DNA from 4 places in the Paenisporosarcina macmurdoensis genome. Region 1 is predicted to be linked to each of the others. Evidence: riboswitches for the same ligand, from Rfam matches in the RefSeq annotation. Region 1 holds a riboswitch; each other region holds the start of a gene.

Region 1 (4,211 bases):
ACTAGTATTTGTATCAATGCTTGTATTTGCATGAATCAGTGTCGTAGCTGCTATGAGCGGATTTCTGAATGCTATGAGCGGATTCGTGTCGACTATCAGCGCAAAAGACGTGGGTATCGGCGAATCTTTGTCGACTATCAGCGGTTCTGTGTCGACTACGAGCGTTTCAACAAAAATGGGGACATCCAGCTTCAGTGGATGTCCTTAACAAGTCAGACTTTCATCATTCCAACTCAAGTGTCGAGCTAGAATGAGATTCTCTAAGGGAAAAGTCGGCGTTATGGGTCTTTACATCAATTTTCCAAAGTTCTCTTAACGGTGGGTGGCTAAATGGCCATTCACTTTTTTTGATGAAAAGAATGGAGCGGCAACAAAAAAACGAGCGGCGAATGAGCCACTCGAATGATTTAAACATCTATTTTTCATCCTTCGCTTTAAGTGCTACTTCATGTGCTTTTCGTACTTGATGAAGTAATGCTGGTTCACTCAATAAGCGATAACCTGCTCCGGCAAGTGTTTTTGCTCCAGTAACTAGAGCCTTGTAACCAACATCAGAGTTTGCGGCTTCACGAAATTCATTTGTATGAGCAATCAATTCGTCAGGTCCAATTTTAATATAAGGATGTGCTGTCGGTACGACATAACTGATGTTTCCTGCATCGGTTGAGCCTAACCCTCGGCTTCTTTTTGAGAATACTACTTCACCATGTGATTCCAATTCTTCATGTAAAACACTGTCTAGTACATTGTTTAAGACGAAGTCCTGAACTTCATTTTGGAATCGTTCAACTTTAACGGTTGCACCAGTTGATAAAGCAGCACCTTCTGCAATCGCACGAATACGTGTACTTACAGCTTCTGTTTTAGCCCATGTGTCTGCACGAATGTAAAAGCGAGCGGATGCATAGTCAGGCACAATGTTCGGTGCATCGCCACCATGTGTGATGATACCGTGAATGCGTACATCACTAGTGACGTGTTGACGGAGGGCATTGATGCCATTGAATAATTGAATGACCGAATCCAATGCGTTTATGCCTTTTTCAGGAGAACCAGAAGCATGTGCTGCTGTGCCATAAAAATGAAAATCAAGTGGATCCACAGCAAGGGTGGGGCTAGTCAAACTTGTACGTCCTGATGGATGAATCATTAAAGCAACATCCACATTTTCTAATAAACCATGTCGAACAAAGCTTCCTTTTGCACTACCGTTAGGACCGCCTTCTTCTGCAGGAGTTCCAAGTACAATAACTTTTCCGCCAGTCTCAAACAATACTTCTGATAGGGCTATACCTGCAGCAACACTTGTTGTGCCAATTATATTATGGCCACAAGCATGACCTAAGCCTGGAAGTGCATCATATTCTGCTAAGAAAGCAATAGTAGGGCCTTCCACACCAGAATCTTTAACAGCATAAAAGGCAGTGTCATGACCAGCCACACTAAGAGTCACTTCAAAACCAAATTCGCGCAAATACTCGCTTAAAGAATAGCTAGCAAAGACTTCTTCATTACCAATTTCAGGTTTCGCATGGATTTCTTTTGCCAATGAGATTAATCGCTCAGCGTGGCTATCAATACTTTCATAAATGCGAGATTTCGAATCAATTACCAATGTCATATTATGTTCCTCCAATTTTTTATTATTGACTCTGTTGAATTATGTTTACTTACTAGGCGCAATTATACTCTTCCAGTTGTTCTCCAATTTCAACATCATTTTTTTACAGGTCCTTATTAAAAAAGTCTTGGATTACTTATGAATCTGTGTGTTGAAATAAATTCCTGTGAACTGGGAAACCTCCTTATTGAAGAATGGTCAATTATTGTCATTCAGGAAGTGGGGAACCCCATGTAGTGAGAAATAATTGATTCCGCAAGCAATTTTAGCGCATCAACTTTCTATCTCTGAACGAAAAAAAGAGAGCTTTCTTTTTCTTATACTCAAGAAAAAGAAGGCTCTCCGAATTTACGGAAAACCATCTCGTTCTCATCTTCCAAGCGATTACATGCGTTCGCTTGCAGGAGTTGGCACAGTGTTCAACAATTATGTTGAACCCGCTGCCGAGACGTCAAAGGGCCTGTCCCTCGGTCTCTCTAGATAAGAAAGTGATGTGTTGCTATAAAATTGTTGCAAGAATTGATTTTGACTTTACGCCTTTCGAAATAAATCGTCAACCTTTATTAAAAAGTAAAACTATTCAGACAATTATATAATATGTAAGTTTTAGATCCAAATAGATTAAAATTAATTCATGAATGGCGAAGTGTATAAGGAACAACAATATCAACTTATCAAGCTATAAAAAGCCAATACGGCAATTGAACCCATAACAACGAGTATCACATTTGCTCCAGCAAACGCTAACGCGAATGCTGCGATGGCACCTATCAAGCCAAATAATAAATGGCCTTCTTGAACAAAAAGAATGGCAGGAAATATCAATGCACCTAATACAGCAAAGGGAATATTTCTTAAGACACCACTAACGAGCGGCGGTAATTCACGTCCTTCTAAAAAGGTTAACGGAACAACTCGCGGAATATAGGTCACAATCGCCATTCCAAGAATCATCCACCAATACCACTTCTCCATTAAGCGACACGTCCTTTCCGGGTATATAGAATTTCAACCAAAATCGCCGAACCTAAAGTGGCGACTAATATGGCCCAACCAGTTGATAATAAGCCGCTCCAATACAAGGCACTGTGAATAACTGCCCCGAACAAGGCAAGCAATGCTACTTTTCGATTGCCTTTCATTGAAGGAACGAGCAAGCCTACAAACATTGCATATAATGCTATAGACATGGCTGCTTGGAGGAACGCGGGTAAATTTGCGCCTATGACATGGCCGAGAGCAGTAAAGACCACCCAACTGCCATAGGAGATCAATATGACACCTGCAGCAAAGGAGGTCCTGATTGTTTCTTGTTTTTGTGTTGCTAATACGGAAAATGATTCATCGGTAACGCCAAATGCATAAATGGCTTTTTTCCAACGTGCATCCGGCTGCATCTTTTCATTCAATGAAGCCGTCATTAGAAAGTGACGAATGTTAACGACAAACGTATTTAAAACAATTAATATGGGATCAACGCCCGTTGTAATTAAGGTTAAAGATATGTATTGAGCAGCACCTGCAAAAACAAACATACTCATGGCCGTTGCTTCCCACATAGATAAGCCGCTTGTTTTAGCGAGTAAGCCAAAAGTTAAAGCAATTGGAAAGTAACCGATAGCTATGCTTAAACCGGCTCGAATGCCATTCATAAATGTCATATGTCATATGCTCCTCTCGCTGAATGTTTAATAGATTATACATCTGTATGTTAAAATAAACAATGAGAGGTGAAATTATGGAACAGATGAGACGTAATTTAGGTGTTCAACTAAAAAAGATTAGACATCAACGTGGTATGAGTTTAGATGATATTGCGAAACTGACCGATGTCAGTAAAGCGCAACTTGCCCAAATGGAAAAAGGGGAGTCTAATCCAACCGTATCAACTATTTGGAAAATTGCAGATGGGCTGAAAGTTAGTTTCTCTTCTCTTTTACAAGCACCAAAATCTACTTTAAAGAAAATCTCATCTTCAGAAATTCCATTCTTAACAGAAGATGAAGGCCGCTATCGCGTATTTTCCGTCATTCCGTATAGCCCGGAACGTGGATGGGAATTTTACAGGATCGAGTTAGATCCACACTGTTCGTATGAAAGTGTTGCTCATATGGATGGAGTCGAGGAATCGTTAACAGTTATCCAAGGGGAGATACAAATCATATTGGAAGCTGAAGAAATTAAATTAGATACAGGTGACACCTTGGTTTTTTCAGGTAACCAAACCCACTGTTATGTGAACACGCGTGACACAATGTCTGTTATACACCTGATCATTACCTATCAATATGTTTGATGCGAGCTTGTCTCGGGAAAACTGGCAATACCTATACTATTTTTGAGGATGAGGAACATGTTTGATTGGCTAACCGCAGAAAATTTATTAGAACTAACTAGAGATTACAAATCACTTGGACCTCTAATCGGATTCTTATTGCCATTTTTAGAATCTTTTTTACCATTTTTACCCCTATTTGCATTCGTTTTTGCCAATGCTAGCGCATATGGTTTATGGATAGGTTTTTTAATATCTTGGGCAGGAACAACTATTGGTTCTTATATTGTGTTTTTAATCATTCGAAAATATGGA
Region 2 (4,211 bases), on a different contig from region 1:
GTTGAAAAAGCAAACCAAAAACTTTTATATACACAAATCTTCTGTCAAGAAGCATTTGCAAGTATAGAAAAAGATGCGAAAGAAACATTGATTGCTGCGGTTGAAGGTGACAACTTACGTATGATGCTTTCTGCACTTCGTAAATTAACACGTTCAACGCCTTACAACGTGATTGCTAAAAAACGTGAAGCGTCTGTAAAAATAATCGATGCTGAAAAATATATCGTTTAATTAGGAAATCCGAACGCTTCTCAAGAGGCGTTTGGATTTTTTTTTGATAAAATAGATTTAACTGAGGAGGATGAAGAAGAATGGCAATAACGTATTATGGATATCCTAAATGTGGTACATGTAGAAAAGCAAAAGCATGGTTAGATGCTGAAGGGTTATCGTATCATGATGTACATATCGTAGAAACACCGCCTACAATCGAAGAATTGAAAAAAATTGTAGAGACAAGTGGTCTGCCCCTTAAGAAATTTTACAATACGAGTGGCATGAAATACCGTGAGCTTGGCTTGAAAGATAAACTACCAACCATGTCAGACGATGAGCAATTTAAATTGCTGTCTTCAGACGGAATGTTAATTAAAAGACCCCTTGTTACAGATGGCTTGAAAGTAACGGTCGGCTTTAAAGAATCGGATTTTATTGAGAATTGGAAACGCTAATTAACTGTTCTTGTTTTTAGGGAAAGATTATGTCAAACTGAAGATGATTATATTACATATTTGGAGGGGTATTAATGAGCACACCAAAAGATTTACGCTACTCTGAAGAACACGAATGGGTTAAAGTTGAAGATGGCAAAGCACGCATTGGTATTACTCACTTCGCTCAATCTGAGCTTGGTGATATTGTATTCGTTGAACTTCCTCAAGTAGGAGACGATATTAAAACAAACGAGCCTTTTGGCAGTGTTGAATCTGTTAAAACTGTTTCTGAACTTTATGCACCGATCAGTGGTAAAGTGGTTGAAGTAAACAGTGGCTTAGAAGACAGCCCTGAATTTGTTAATGAATCTCCATACGAAAATGCATGGATGGTCGTTATCGAACCAACGGATGTTACTGAAATTGACTCATTGATGACGGCTGAGCAATACGAAAAAATGACTCAAGAGTAAAATTGTTTGTGAAACGCCGACATTTGTTCGGCGTTTTTTGCATATCTAGCGCATAAATGAGTCTAGTTTGGAGGGATTCCATGCTTTCAGATAAAGTCATAGTTGTTGAAGGTCGTTCAGATAAACAACGAATACTACAACTTCTCGCAGAGCCTATTGAAATTATTTGCACGAACGGAACAGTCAGTGTCTCGCGTTTAGAAGAGTTACTGGTTCCTTACGAGCAAGGGGAAATGTATATATTTGTAGATGCTGATGAATCAGGGGAGAAATTACGTGCGCTCATTAAACGTGAATTTCCTGAAGCGCTTCATTTATATACGGATGTAACATACCGTGAAGTCGCGACAACCCCTATGAAAGTCTTAGCGACCATTTTACTCGGAGCGAATATTGATGTGAAATCGGAATTTATAGCATAAAAGGATGAAGACGATGAAAGAATGGACAACTGCTGAGTGGGAATCTAATTCTCAAAGCGCCAATATTGCAGCCTATTATTTATACGCGCCTATGTGTGGAACTTGCCAAGTAGCATCTAAAATGATGGAAGTGGTAGAAGAACTATTACCAAGTGTGAAAATTGGCCAAGCTAATTTGAATTATGTAGAAAATATAGCAGTAGACCAGCAAATTGAAAGTGTACCTTGTTTATTAATTGCTGAGAATGGTCAAGTCCGCGAAAAAATATACGCGTTCCAATCTGTTCCTTATCTATACGATCGTTTGAGAAAAAATATTTGACGTTCACTTTTGAACGTGTTACATTATCACTCGTAACCAAAAACTTAATATCGTAAACTCTTATAAAGAGAGGCTGAGGGAAGTGCCCTATGAAGCCCGGCAACCGACACAATTTGTGAAATGGTGCCAAATCACTCAAAGTACTTTGCTTTGAAAGATGAGAGAACGGTCTAACGTATATTACTATGCAATTAGTCCCTTCTGCTTTTCTGCGGAAGGGACTTTTTAAATTCAGAGGTGAACTAGAGGAATGATTCAATTACAAAACTTATCAAAAACATTCAAAACAAGTAATGGTCAACTTATTGCAGTAGATGACGTTACATTGACAGTTGAACAAGGCGAGATTTTCGGCATTATTGGCTATAGTGGTGCTGGTAAAAGCACATTAATCCGATTGTTAAACGGACTAGAAAAACCAACTTCCGGAAGTGTCACAGTTAACGGTCAAGAAATATCATCAAGCTCGGGCCAAGCGCTTCGAAGTGCTAGACAAAAAGTTAGCATGATTTTTCAACACTTTAACTTACTGTGGTCTCGAACAGTTGAAGACAATATTTCATTCCCGCTTGAAATTGCAGGAATAAGCAAAACGAAACGCAAGGAACGAGTAAAAGAGTTAATCGAACTAGTTGGATTAACTGGGAAAGAGAAAGCGTATCCCTCTCAATTATCAGGTGGGCAAAAACAACGTGTTGGAATTGCGCGTGCGCTTGCAAATAACCCCGAAGTATTACTTTGTGACGAAGCTACATCAGCGCTCGACCCAGAAACAACGGATCAAATACTAGAGTTGCTCGTGGATATTAACAAACGCTTAGGGTTAACGATTGCACTCATAACACATGAAATGCATGTTATTCGTAAAATCTGTCATCGCGTTGCTGTTATGGAAGCGGGGAAAGTAGTTGAGATGGGTTCAGTACTCGAAATCTTCCAAACACCTCAACAGGACATTACAAAACGCTTTGTAGAACAAGTTAATGGTCCAGAAGAAGCTAGTCAAACAATCGCTCATCTTATTGAGCAATATCCTTCAGGCAAGCTCGTGAAACTCGTGTTTGTTGGGGATCGAACAGAACAACCTATCCTTTCGAGGTTAATTAAAAAATACCAAGTTGAAGTGAATATCGTGCAAGGAAATATTACCCAAACTCAAAATGGCGCATACGGAACATTGTATCTGCAAATTGATGGAGCTACCTTAGCGATTGATGAAGCAATAGATTATTTACACGGACAAGATGTTCATACGGAGGTGATCTCACATGATTGAAAACCTTCTACCTAATGTTGATTGGGAAAAAATGTGGGAAGCTTCACTGGAAACACTATATATGTCTGCAATGGCCACTGGTTTCACATTTGTCATTGGACTTGCACTAGGTATTTTGCTATTCCTGACTAGCCCACATCAATTATGGGCAAATAAAATAGTGTATTGGTTAACTGGTGCATTTGTTAACATCTTCAGATCCATCCCGTTTATCATCTTAATCATTTTGTTAATCCCGTTTACTAAGTTTTTACTTGATACCATTCGTGGTGCAAATGCAGCATTACCAGCACTTATCATTGGTGCTGCACCTTTTTATGCACGTATGGTGTTAATTGCTTTACGTGAAATTGATAAAGGGGTAATCGAAGCAGCTCGCTCAATGGGTGCTAAGACGTCCACAATTATTTGGAAAGTTTTATTACCTGAGTCACTTCCAGCATTACTTTCAGGACTTACAGTTACAGCCGTTGCCCTTGTTGGCTATACAGCAATGGCAGGTATTATTGGAGCAGGCGGATTAGGAAACTTGGCATTCTTAGATGGATTCCAACGTAGTCGTGAAGATGTCACGATCGTATCGACAATTCTGATCTTAATTATTGTCTTTATGATCCAATGGATCGGCGATACATTCACATCAAAAGCAGATAAACGATAATTGGTGCCTTCGAGTCCTACTCGATCACATATATCAGGAAAAGGGAGAGACAATCATGAAGAAATTTGTAGCAGGAATATTATTATCAGTAAGTGCAATCACACTAGCAGCATGTGGTGGAGATAGCGAATCTTCTGGAGACAGCAAGGAATTAGTAGTGGGAGCTTCAAACACTCCACACGCTGAAATCCTAGAAAAAGTGAAACCATTGCTTGAAGAACAAGGGATTAACCTTGAAATCGAAACTTATCAAGACTATATTTTACCGAATAAAGATTTAGAATCTGGTGATTTGGATGCGAACTACTTTCAACATATTCCTTATTTAGAATCACAAATCGCAGATAATGGCTATGATTTTGTCAATGCAGGCGAAATTCATATTGAACCTATCGGTGTTTACT
Region 3 (4,211 bases), on a different contig from region 1:
GACTGGAGTAGTGATGATCAACCAAGTGCATAAAAATCGCAACTGGAAATCGATCACAGGATTGTTCGTCAGCTTTGGCGCTAGTTTCTTGTTCCTTGCGTTAGCGATGGAAAGTCTTCCAATGGGAACGGCTTATGCGGTATGGACAGGTATTGGTGCCTCTGGCGGTGCGATTTTAGGCATGATATTATACGGGGAGCCTAAAACGTGGTTGCGCGTGTTGTTTATTGCCATGGTGTTAAGTGCAGCGGTTGGATTGAAGTTTATTTCGTAATGGTATGATGCAGGAATTGAACACGTAATGCGTGATCTTAAGGGGGAAGTTATGTGTCGATTTGGATCTCCATTATCGCAACTGTTTTATTCGGACTTGTTGGCATTTCTTGCTTTTATTCCGCATTTAAAACATACAAAGACGATGAAGATGGAGAGATTGAAGATTTCGGTGTCGTTGGATCAATAGAGTTTATCGACATATTTTTTGTATTTGTTTTATGGCTTTGTAAAAAGTTTTTTTCTCAAAGTCATTATATTCCAGCGTTTCGTACAGTCTCGTTTCTTATGGGGCTAATGATGATCGGGATTATCATCTTATTCTGGCTTATAGTTTAGCTGTAACCTCAGATTTGCTTCTATTGTCGCAACTTTATTAGTTATCGTCGCAACTTTTACCGTTATCATCGTAACTTCTTGAATTATTGTCGTAACTTTTCACGTTATTGTCGCAACTATCCAATTTTCTCCTAATTAAAACAAGAGACCTGCTTCGCTTTTTCGGCGAGCCAGGTCTCTTTTTATAAAGGAATCATCTTTTCAACTTAACAACAGAAGGTTACTGAGCAGTATACCCACCATCTACCAATAAGTTCGCCCCTGTGACAAAACTCGCTTCATCTGAGGCAAGGAAAACAACGGCGTTTGCCACTTCTTGTGATTCACCTAGGCGGCCAAGTGGGTGTAGTGATACCAAGTGTTTCCTTGTCGCATCATCTAATTGATCCAGCAATGGCGTGTTGATGTAACCAGGACACACGGCGTTTACACGAATACCTTGAGAAGCATATTCCACAGCAAGGGCGCGTGTCATGTTTACGACGCCACCTTTTGCTGCTGTGTAAGAAGCGGTAGCTGCTTGGCCAACATGACCTAAGATGGATGCGCAGTTGACGATGCTCCCGCTACCTTGTTTGACCATTTCTATTAATGCGTATTTCGCACATAAAAATACGCCAGATAAGTTAACGGAAATCGTTTTATTCCAGTCTTCCAATGACAACTCATGAGTAGAACCAGTTGACCCGATACCTGCGTTGCTAAATAAAATATCCACTTTGCCAAACGTATCCACGGAGTGCTTAACCATTGCTTCAACTTGTTCCTCATTTGAAACGTCAACATGGATGAATGAAACGCCTTCACCTAGTTCGTCCGCAAGTTTTTGACCACCCGCATCATCAAAATCTGCGATGACTACTTTCGCGCCTTGCTTGAGCATTTCACGCACAGTAAATTCGCCAATCCCACTTGCGCCACCAGTGACAATCGCTACTTTATCTTGTAATCTCAACTAGAAAACCTCCAGGATTTGTATTTATATTCAAGTTCATCCTACTCCTCTTTGTAACTATCAGTCAATTTCTTCAATTCAGATTTTTATAATAATAGGGTTGACATTAATGGGAATAGATGCAATAATTCGATTTATATTTTTAAAAATACATATCTACATTTTTCTTATCAAGAGCAGGTGGAGGGAACTAGCCCTATGAAACCCGGCAACCGACTTACGCGAGTAGGCACGGTGCTAATTCTTGCAGCAGTAGCTGACAGATAAGAGGATGTTAGTTTTTACTAACCTCTTCTTTTTTGTGAAGAGGTTTTTTTATGTGGATTAAAGAGGTGACGACATTGAGTGAAGTAATCGCGAGTTATTTAGTTCATAACGTAAGAAATTTAGAGAAAAAAGCGGAAGGCATCGCACTTGGGCTGACAGTTGGTTCTTGGACGGACTTGCCTCAACTCGAACAACAACAATTAAAGAAACATAAAGGGCGCGTCGTATCTGTCCAAGCATTAGGTGAGGAGCGCACGAAAGGAATTATTCAAATTGCCTATCCTGCTGCAAATTTTAGTCCCGATTTACCTGCCATTTTAACGACGACTTTTGGCAAACTATCGCTTGATGGAGAGATCAAATTACTTAATTTGGAGTTTAGTGCGGAGCTAGCTACTCACTTCAAAGGACCTAAGTTTGGGATTGAAGGCATTCGCAAGTGGACGGGTGTACAAGATCGACCATTTGTGATGAGTATTTTCAAAGGAATCCTTGGCAAAGATTTATCTTTTTTACTAAACCAACTTGAACAACAAGCAAGAGGTGGCGTGGATTTTGTGAAAGACGATGAGATTTTGTTCGACAACGACTTAACGCCTTTTGAAGAACGGATTACGAAAGGTCGCGAAGTACTTGAAAAAGTCTACTCGGAAACGGGACATCGCACACGCTACGCTGTGAATTTAACAGGTCGAACATTTGACTTAAGAGAAAAAGCGAAGCGTGCAACAGAGCTCGGAGCAGACATGTTGTTGTTTAATGTCTATGCATATGGACTCGATACGCTTCATAGTTTAGCTGAAGATAGGGAAATCACTGTTCCAATCATGGCGCATCCGGCTGTTTCAGGAGCATTCACACCATCTCCACAGTATGGGCTGTCAAACCAACTCGCACTAGGCAAATTACTTCGTTTTGCAGGCGCGGATTTCTCCTTATTCCCGTCGCCATATGGAAGTGTGGCTCTTGAAAAAAGCGAAACGCTACAGATTGTGGAATCACTAACGAAACCGGATTACGTCAAACCAACACTTCCTGTACCGTCAGCGGGAATCCATCCGGGAATGGTACCGCAACTTATCGAAGATTTTGGAATTGACTCGGTAATTAATGCAGGGGGCGGAGTGCACGGGCATCCAGCAGGTTCTGCAGCAGGTGGGAAGGCATTCAGACAAGCGGTCGATGCCACACTTTCAAAGAAAACATTATCAGACGCTGCACAAACAAACGAAGAACTTCAACAAGCACTTGAATTGTGGGGTGACAAAGTCCGATGAGCCAACCAGTTATTTTTTGTGATTTTGATGGCACCATCACAACTAAAGACAATATCATGGCCATCATGAAAAAGTTCGCACCACCTGAATGGGAGCCGATAAAAGACCAAATTCTTGGCCAACAAATATCCATTCAACAAGGTGTTACACAACTATTTAACTTGCTTTCAACGGACCAAAAAGATGAAATCACGCAATTTGTCCTCGACCAGGCACAAATTCGCGAAGGTTTTGAAGACTTTGTTGCGTATACGAAGTCGCAACAGATTCCACTCTTTATCGTATCAGGGGGCATTGATTTCTTCGTCAAACCATTGCTGAAAGATTACATGTCTGAAGACCATATTTATTGCAATGTCGCAGATTTCTCAGGTGATATGATTTCCATCGAGTGGCCACACACATGTGATGAACTTTGTTCAAATGGTTGTGGCTGCTGTAAACCGTCTATCATACGCAAACTGAGTGAAGACAACACATATAAAATCGTCATTGGCGATTCCATTACCGATCTACAAGCTGCCAAACTGGCGGACCAAGTCATTGCACGCGATTTCCTCAGTGAAAAGTGCGTAGAACTCGACATTGCGTTTGAGTCATTTGAAACTTTTTACGATGTCATTCACATTTTAAAGCAATTGGAGGTACACACATGAGCAAGTACTTTTCGCGTTGGAGCGATCTGGCAGCTATCAAAAAAGAATTAGCCGATCGCGATTGGTTTTTTGGAACAAGTGGTAATTTATCGATTAAAGTCTCGAATGATCCCGTTACCTTTCTAGTCACAGCTTCTGGAAAAGACAAACGTAAATTTACGAATCACGACTTTCTATTAGTCGATTCAAATGGAGAAAAGTTAGAGGACACAACGTCGAAACCTTCCGCGGAAACATTGCTGCACGCAAAAATTTATAATAAAACCAACGCAGGCTGCGTTCTTCATGTGCATACCATTGATAACAATGTGATTACAGAACTGTACAAAAACGAAACGCATATTGAATTCACGGGAAATGAAATTATCAAAGCTCTCGGTTCATGGGAGCAAGACGCCAAAGTCAGCATTCCGATTATCGCGAACATTGCACACATCCCGACTC
Region 4 (4,211 bases), 120 kb from region 1:
AGCAAAGAGAATCGCTTGTTCAGCTGTTTCTTTTTTCAAAATAGCAATATATAAACGATTTAATATGATTTCTTCATCACTGGCTACTTTGGCAACCATACGATCATATAACTGTATTAAATCAAACACGGTTGTTAGCTCAACTTCCATTTTGGCTGTCAACTTCCCTAATGTGTCCTGAACCATTGGAAAGGCCACTAGTTTTTGCCCAAACGCATCTCGCCGTTGTGCATAATCGGTGGCTTCATTTAAAGCGCGTCTCATAATCCCAAGAGACGCAACAGCATTACAAATGCGGGATAAATTTAAGGCTTCCATCATATATTTCAAACCATTAGCTTTGTCTCCAACTACATACGCAAGTGCCCCGTCAAACTCTACTTCTCCACTAGGGACAGCTCGAACACCTAACTTATCCTTCAATCTGCGAATTGAAATTCCGTTTAACGTACCATCTTCACGTCGCAAAGGCACCGCAAAAAGTGTCAATCCTCTTGAACCTTCCTGGGCACCTTCAATTCTGGCAAGGACCATAGCAACACCAGCCATTCCAGCATTCGAAGCAAAATATTTTTCACCGAATAGTCTAAAATGACCGCCATCTGCAACAGCCCTCACAACATTTGCCCCTACATCCGATCCACCTTGTCGCTCCGTCAAAAATGTAGCACCTTCAAATAATTCAACATCACCAGTTGCACACACATGTGGCAAGAATTGCGCTTTCAGTTCGTCATTTGCATACTGTTCCAGTAAAAATGCAGTTGCCATCGTTAACGTTACTGGACAGTAAAAGCCCGCTTCCGCTTGTGACAATACATAACCTTGTGCAAAACTATACATATAGTTTCCCTTGCTTCCGAGTTCAGGAATCTCCTTGTGCACATACCCTACAATGCCTGTCTCATATGTTTCATTCACAGTTTTCTTATACCCTTCATTGACCCATACTTCAGAAACATCTTCACCGTAGCGATCGAATTTCACTAACCTCGGTTCGCCTTCACGGTCTGTATGCCTCGCACGCTCATCAATTTCATTGGCGACTTGTTCTCCAAACTCAAGTAAGGCCTTTTGCGCATAAGGGAACATCTCCGGCTCTAGCCCATGTCTCAAAATCGTTTGCAAAGTTTCATCATTAGAATAAAAATTGCGACGCGTCATTTACTCTCCCACTCTCTCAAAAGATTTAAAGGTACCAAGCACTTTCATTGCATATTCCCCTTTAAGTTGGTTAACTTCTCCGTAAACTGATGTAGCAACAATTCCATTTCCGACTTCATCTCCTGCAATTCACGAATCTTTAAATCAACTTGTGCCACACGATTATTGCCATACTCAATCGTCCGTTCCAATTGCCTTAAACCACTGCGATCCTGATCAAACAACAACACCATTTCTTTAATTTCCTCCAAATTAAAACCATACTGCTTTCCTCGAACAATAAGCTTCAATTTCGCACAATCCCTTGGTCCAAACACTCGAATATTGCTATCCGTCCTCTGCGGCTTCAACAAACCAAGTTCCTCATAATACCGAATCGTTCGTGTTGTTAGCCCAAACTCCCGCGCCATATCGGCAATACTTTTCAAACCCAACACCTCAGTCAGCTATTTTTATGTATTTTATCATTAACGCTAACGTTAACTTCAAGTTTTTTTAACAAAAATAAAATCGTTCAAACTTAACATACCCTTCCCTAATTCAGCATACAATTCTTTATCTCACTAAAAATACCACTAATTTTTCTGTCTATTCCGACTATTAAACGACTAGTTGACAGGCTCTTTTATTAGATATATAGTGAACAACATAATTAAATATGCGTTAATTCTTATCAAGAGATGTGGAGGGCCTGGCCCTATGATACCTCAGCAGCGGGTTTTTACTTTTTGTAAAAATACTGTGCTAATTCCAGCGGACAATTATTTGTTCGATAGATGAGAAGAGTGTTCGAGCTAATTTTCTGTGGATTTATGTCCGCATTTCTTTTGCATACGTATGCCTCTTCTGTCTATCGACAGAGGGGGCATTTTTTGTTGTCCACCTCCTGTCTCAGATAACGAGCATGACAAAGAAAGGGGCGACATTACGTGATTGAATTTCAACAAGTAACAAAATCATTTCAAACAAAAAAACAAACAGTTGAAGCATTAAAAGGTATCGACCTAACTGTAGAGAAAGGAGACATTTTTGGAGTTGTAGGTTACAGTGGCGCCGGCAAAAGCACACTCATTCGCCTCGTCAATTTACTCGAGCGACCAACAACTGGGCAAGTGCTCGTTGATGGCCAACCATTAACTGATTTGAAACCAAAACAACTGAGAGCAGAAAAGAAAAAAATCGGCATGATCTTTCAACATTTCAACTTACTTAATTCCAAAACCGTTTTCGACAATGTAGCCATCCCGCTTGTATTATTAGGAACACCAAAAACAATCATTAAAGAACGTGTTGAAGAACTGCTTGAATTTGTTGGCTTATCTGACAAAGAAAAAAACTATCCAGAACAATTATCTGGAGGTCAAAAACAGCGAATCGGCATTGCCCGTGCACTTGCAACTAACCCATCCATCCTATTATGTGATGAAGCAACGTCAGCACTCGATCCACAAACAACAAGCGCCGTATTGCAGCTGCTTAAAAAAATTAACCAACAATACAATATCACCATCCTACTCATTACACATGAAATGTCCGTCATTCGTGAAATCTGCAATAAAGTCGCTGTGATGGAAGGCGGTCTCGTCGTTGAGCAAGGTTCCGTATTTGAAGTTTTTGCAGCACCCAAAACCGAAATCGCTAAAAACTTTGTGCGGACAGTCATTCATGATGAAATTCCACAAAGCGTCCTTAAAAATGCTGCGGTCTCAAATAAGCATCCAATCATTTGGAAAATTAATTTTGTGGGCAACACATCAAGTCAGCCTTTGCTGTCAACCATCGCTAAGAAATACGATGTTCACTTAAGCGTACTCTCTGCTAATATTTCTGAAATTCAAGAAACGCCTTTTGGTAACTTGATTATCGAAGTAACTGGTGAACCACTGGAGATTCACAAAGCCTTAACTTACATAAAAGACGATGGGTTTATCGTTCAGGAGGTGGATTTAAATAATGAGTAATACACTTTGGGGCATGGAAATAACAGCAGAACAATTACTCACAGGCTTCGGTGACACACTTTATATGGTCGCCATATCCCTATTATTTTCAGCACTTATCGGTCTGCCACTCGGTATTTTGCTTGTCATTACTCGAAAAGGTCATATCTTGGACAGCAAGTGGATTTTCAACATTTTAAATCCGGTCATCAACATCTTGCGCTCGGTACCGTTCATTATTCTACTTGTTGCCATTATTCCATTGACAAGATTGATTGTCGGCTCTGCCATTGGGACCACTGCAGCAATCGTCCCTCTTGTCTTTTACGCAGCTCCTTATATAGCGAGACTTGTCGAGAACTCTTTACTTGAAGTCGACAAAGGAATTATTGAAGCTGCTCAGTCCATGGGCGCTACTGTTCCACAAATTATCTTTAAATTCTTAATTCCAGAGGGCTTAAGTTCTCTTATTCTCACCTTCACCACGGCAACGATTGGCTTAGTTGGTGCATCTGCTATGGCCGGTGCAGTTGGAGCTGGAGGAGTCGGTGACTTAGCCATCACTTATGGCTATCAACGATTCGATACGATGACCATGATCGTCACCGTGGCAGCACTCGTCATTATCGTTCAATTATTACAATCAACTGGAAACCTGGTTTCAAAACAAATAAGAAGAAGATAACTGGAGGTAGGGAAAATGAAGAAATTTGTATTGGTTTTGATCGTTTTAACATTAAGTTTATTAGCAGCTTGTGGCAATGAAGAAGGTAGCGCAGAAGGCTCAGACAAAGTAAAAGTTGGCGTAAGCGGCGGAGACACACGCACGTGGGATTACATCGTGGAAATCGCAAAAGAAAAAGGACTTGAAATTGAACTCGTCAAATTTAACGATTACATCCAACCAAACATCGCATTAGCAGAAGGCGAAATTGATGCCAACGCATTTCAAACTATCTCGTACTTTGACGAATTTAAAGCAGATCAAAAATTAGACCTTGAAGCAATTGCCTCAACTGTTATCGCACCAATGGGTATCTATTCGAAAAAACACAAAACACTTGAAGACTTGCCAGATGGCGCAACCATAGCTCTACCAAACGAAGG

The links. A riboswitch is a leader RNA that binds a small molecule or an ion and turns the genes downstream of it on or off. The one in region 1 is predicted to bind S-adenosylmethionine.
Region 2: it holds a riboswitch for S-adenosylmethionine, as region 1 does, so the genes downstream of both, ACFPYN_RS08535 (methionine ABC transporter ATP-binding protein) here and ACFPYN_RS01100 (M20 family metallopeptidase) in region 1, are expected to answer to the same signal.
Region 3: it holds a riboswitch for S-adenosylmethionine, as region 1 does, so the genes downstream of both, ACFPYN_RS05215 (2,3-diketo-5-methylthiopentyl-1-phosphate enolase) here and ACFPYN_RS01100 (M20 family metallopeptidase) in region 1, are expected to answer to the same signal.
Region 4: it holds a riboswitch for S-adenosylmethionine, as region 1 does, so the genes downstream of both, ACFPYN_RS00600 (methionine ABC transporter ATP-binding protein) here and ACFPYN_RS01100 (M20 family metallopeptidase) in region 1, are expected to answer to the same signal.

The regions. Positions count from the first base shown of each region.
Region 1 covers NZ_JBHSRI010000002.1:246,710-250,920, forward strand. The annotation lists gene ACFPYN_RS01100 (M20 family metallopeptidase) at 416-1,621, opposite strand; SAM riboswitch class I at 1,988-2,108, opposite strand; gene ACFPYN_RS01105 (AzlD domain-containing protein) at 2,288-2,596, opposite strand; gene ACFPYN_RS01110 (AzlC family ABC transporter permease) at 2,596-3,282, opposite strand; gene ACFPYN_RS01115 (helix-turn-helix domain-containing protein) at 3,360-3,917, shown strand; gene ACFPYN_RS01120 (TVP38/TMEM64 family protein) at 3,975-4,211, shown strand, end outside.
Region 2 covers NZ_JBHSRI010000009.1:184,151-188,361, forward strand. The annotation lists gene ACFPYN_RS08510 (acyl-CoA dehydrogenase family protein) at 1-231, shown strand, start outside; gene ACFPYN_RS08515 (arsenate reductase family protein) at 312-671, shown strand; gene gcvH (glycine cleavage system protein GcvH) at 746-1,126, shown strand; gene ACFPYN_RS08525 (toprim domain-containing protein) at 1,207-1,548, shown strand; gene ACFPYN_RS08530 (thioredoxin family protein) at 1,562-1,870, shown strand; SAM riboswitch class I at 1,928-2,034, shown strand; gene ACFPYN_RS08535 (methionine ABC transporter ATP-binding protein) at 2,121-3,146, shown strand; gene ACFPYN_RS08540 (methionine ABC transporter permease) at 3,139-3,807, shown strand; gene ACFPYN_RS08545 (MetQ/NlpA family ABC transporter substrate-binding protein) at 3,863-4,211, shown strand, end outside.
Region 3 covers NZ_JBHSRI010000004.1:44,802-49,012, forward strand. The annotation lists gene ACFPYN_RS05200 (DMT family transporter) at 1-274, shown strand, start outside; gene ACFPYN_RS05205 (hypothetical protein) at 328-612, shown strand; gene ACFPYN_RS05210 (SDR family NAD(P)-dependent oxidoreductase) at 833-1,567, opposite strand; SAM riboswitch class I at 1,732-1,837, shown strand; gene ACFPYN_RS05215 (2,3-diketo-5-methylthiopentyl-1-phosphate enolase) at 1,909-3,111, shown strand; gene ACFPYN_RS05220 (2-hydroxy-3-keto-5-methylthiopentenyl-1-phosphate phosphatase) at 3,108-3,767, shown strand; gene ACFPYN_RS05225 (methylthioribulose 1-phosphate dehydratase) at 3,764-4,211, shown strand, end outside.
Region 4 covers NZ_JBHSRI010000002.1:125,795-130,005, reverse strand. The annotation lists gene ACFPYN_RS00610 (acyl-CoA dehydrogenase family protein) at 1-1,164, opposite strand, end outside; gene ACFPYN_RS00605 (MerR family transcriptional regulator) at 1,209-1,592, opposite strand; SAM riboswitch class I at 1,832-1,947, shown strand; gene ACFPYN_RS00600 (methionine ABC transporter ATP-binding protein) at 2,094-3,125, shown strand; gene ACFPYN_RS00595 (methionine ABC transporter permease) at 3,139-3,789, shown strand; gene ACFPYN_RS00590 (MetQ/NlpA family ABC transporter substrate-binding protein) at 3,805-4,211, shown strand, end outside.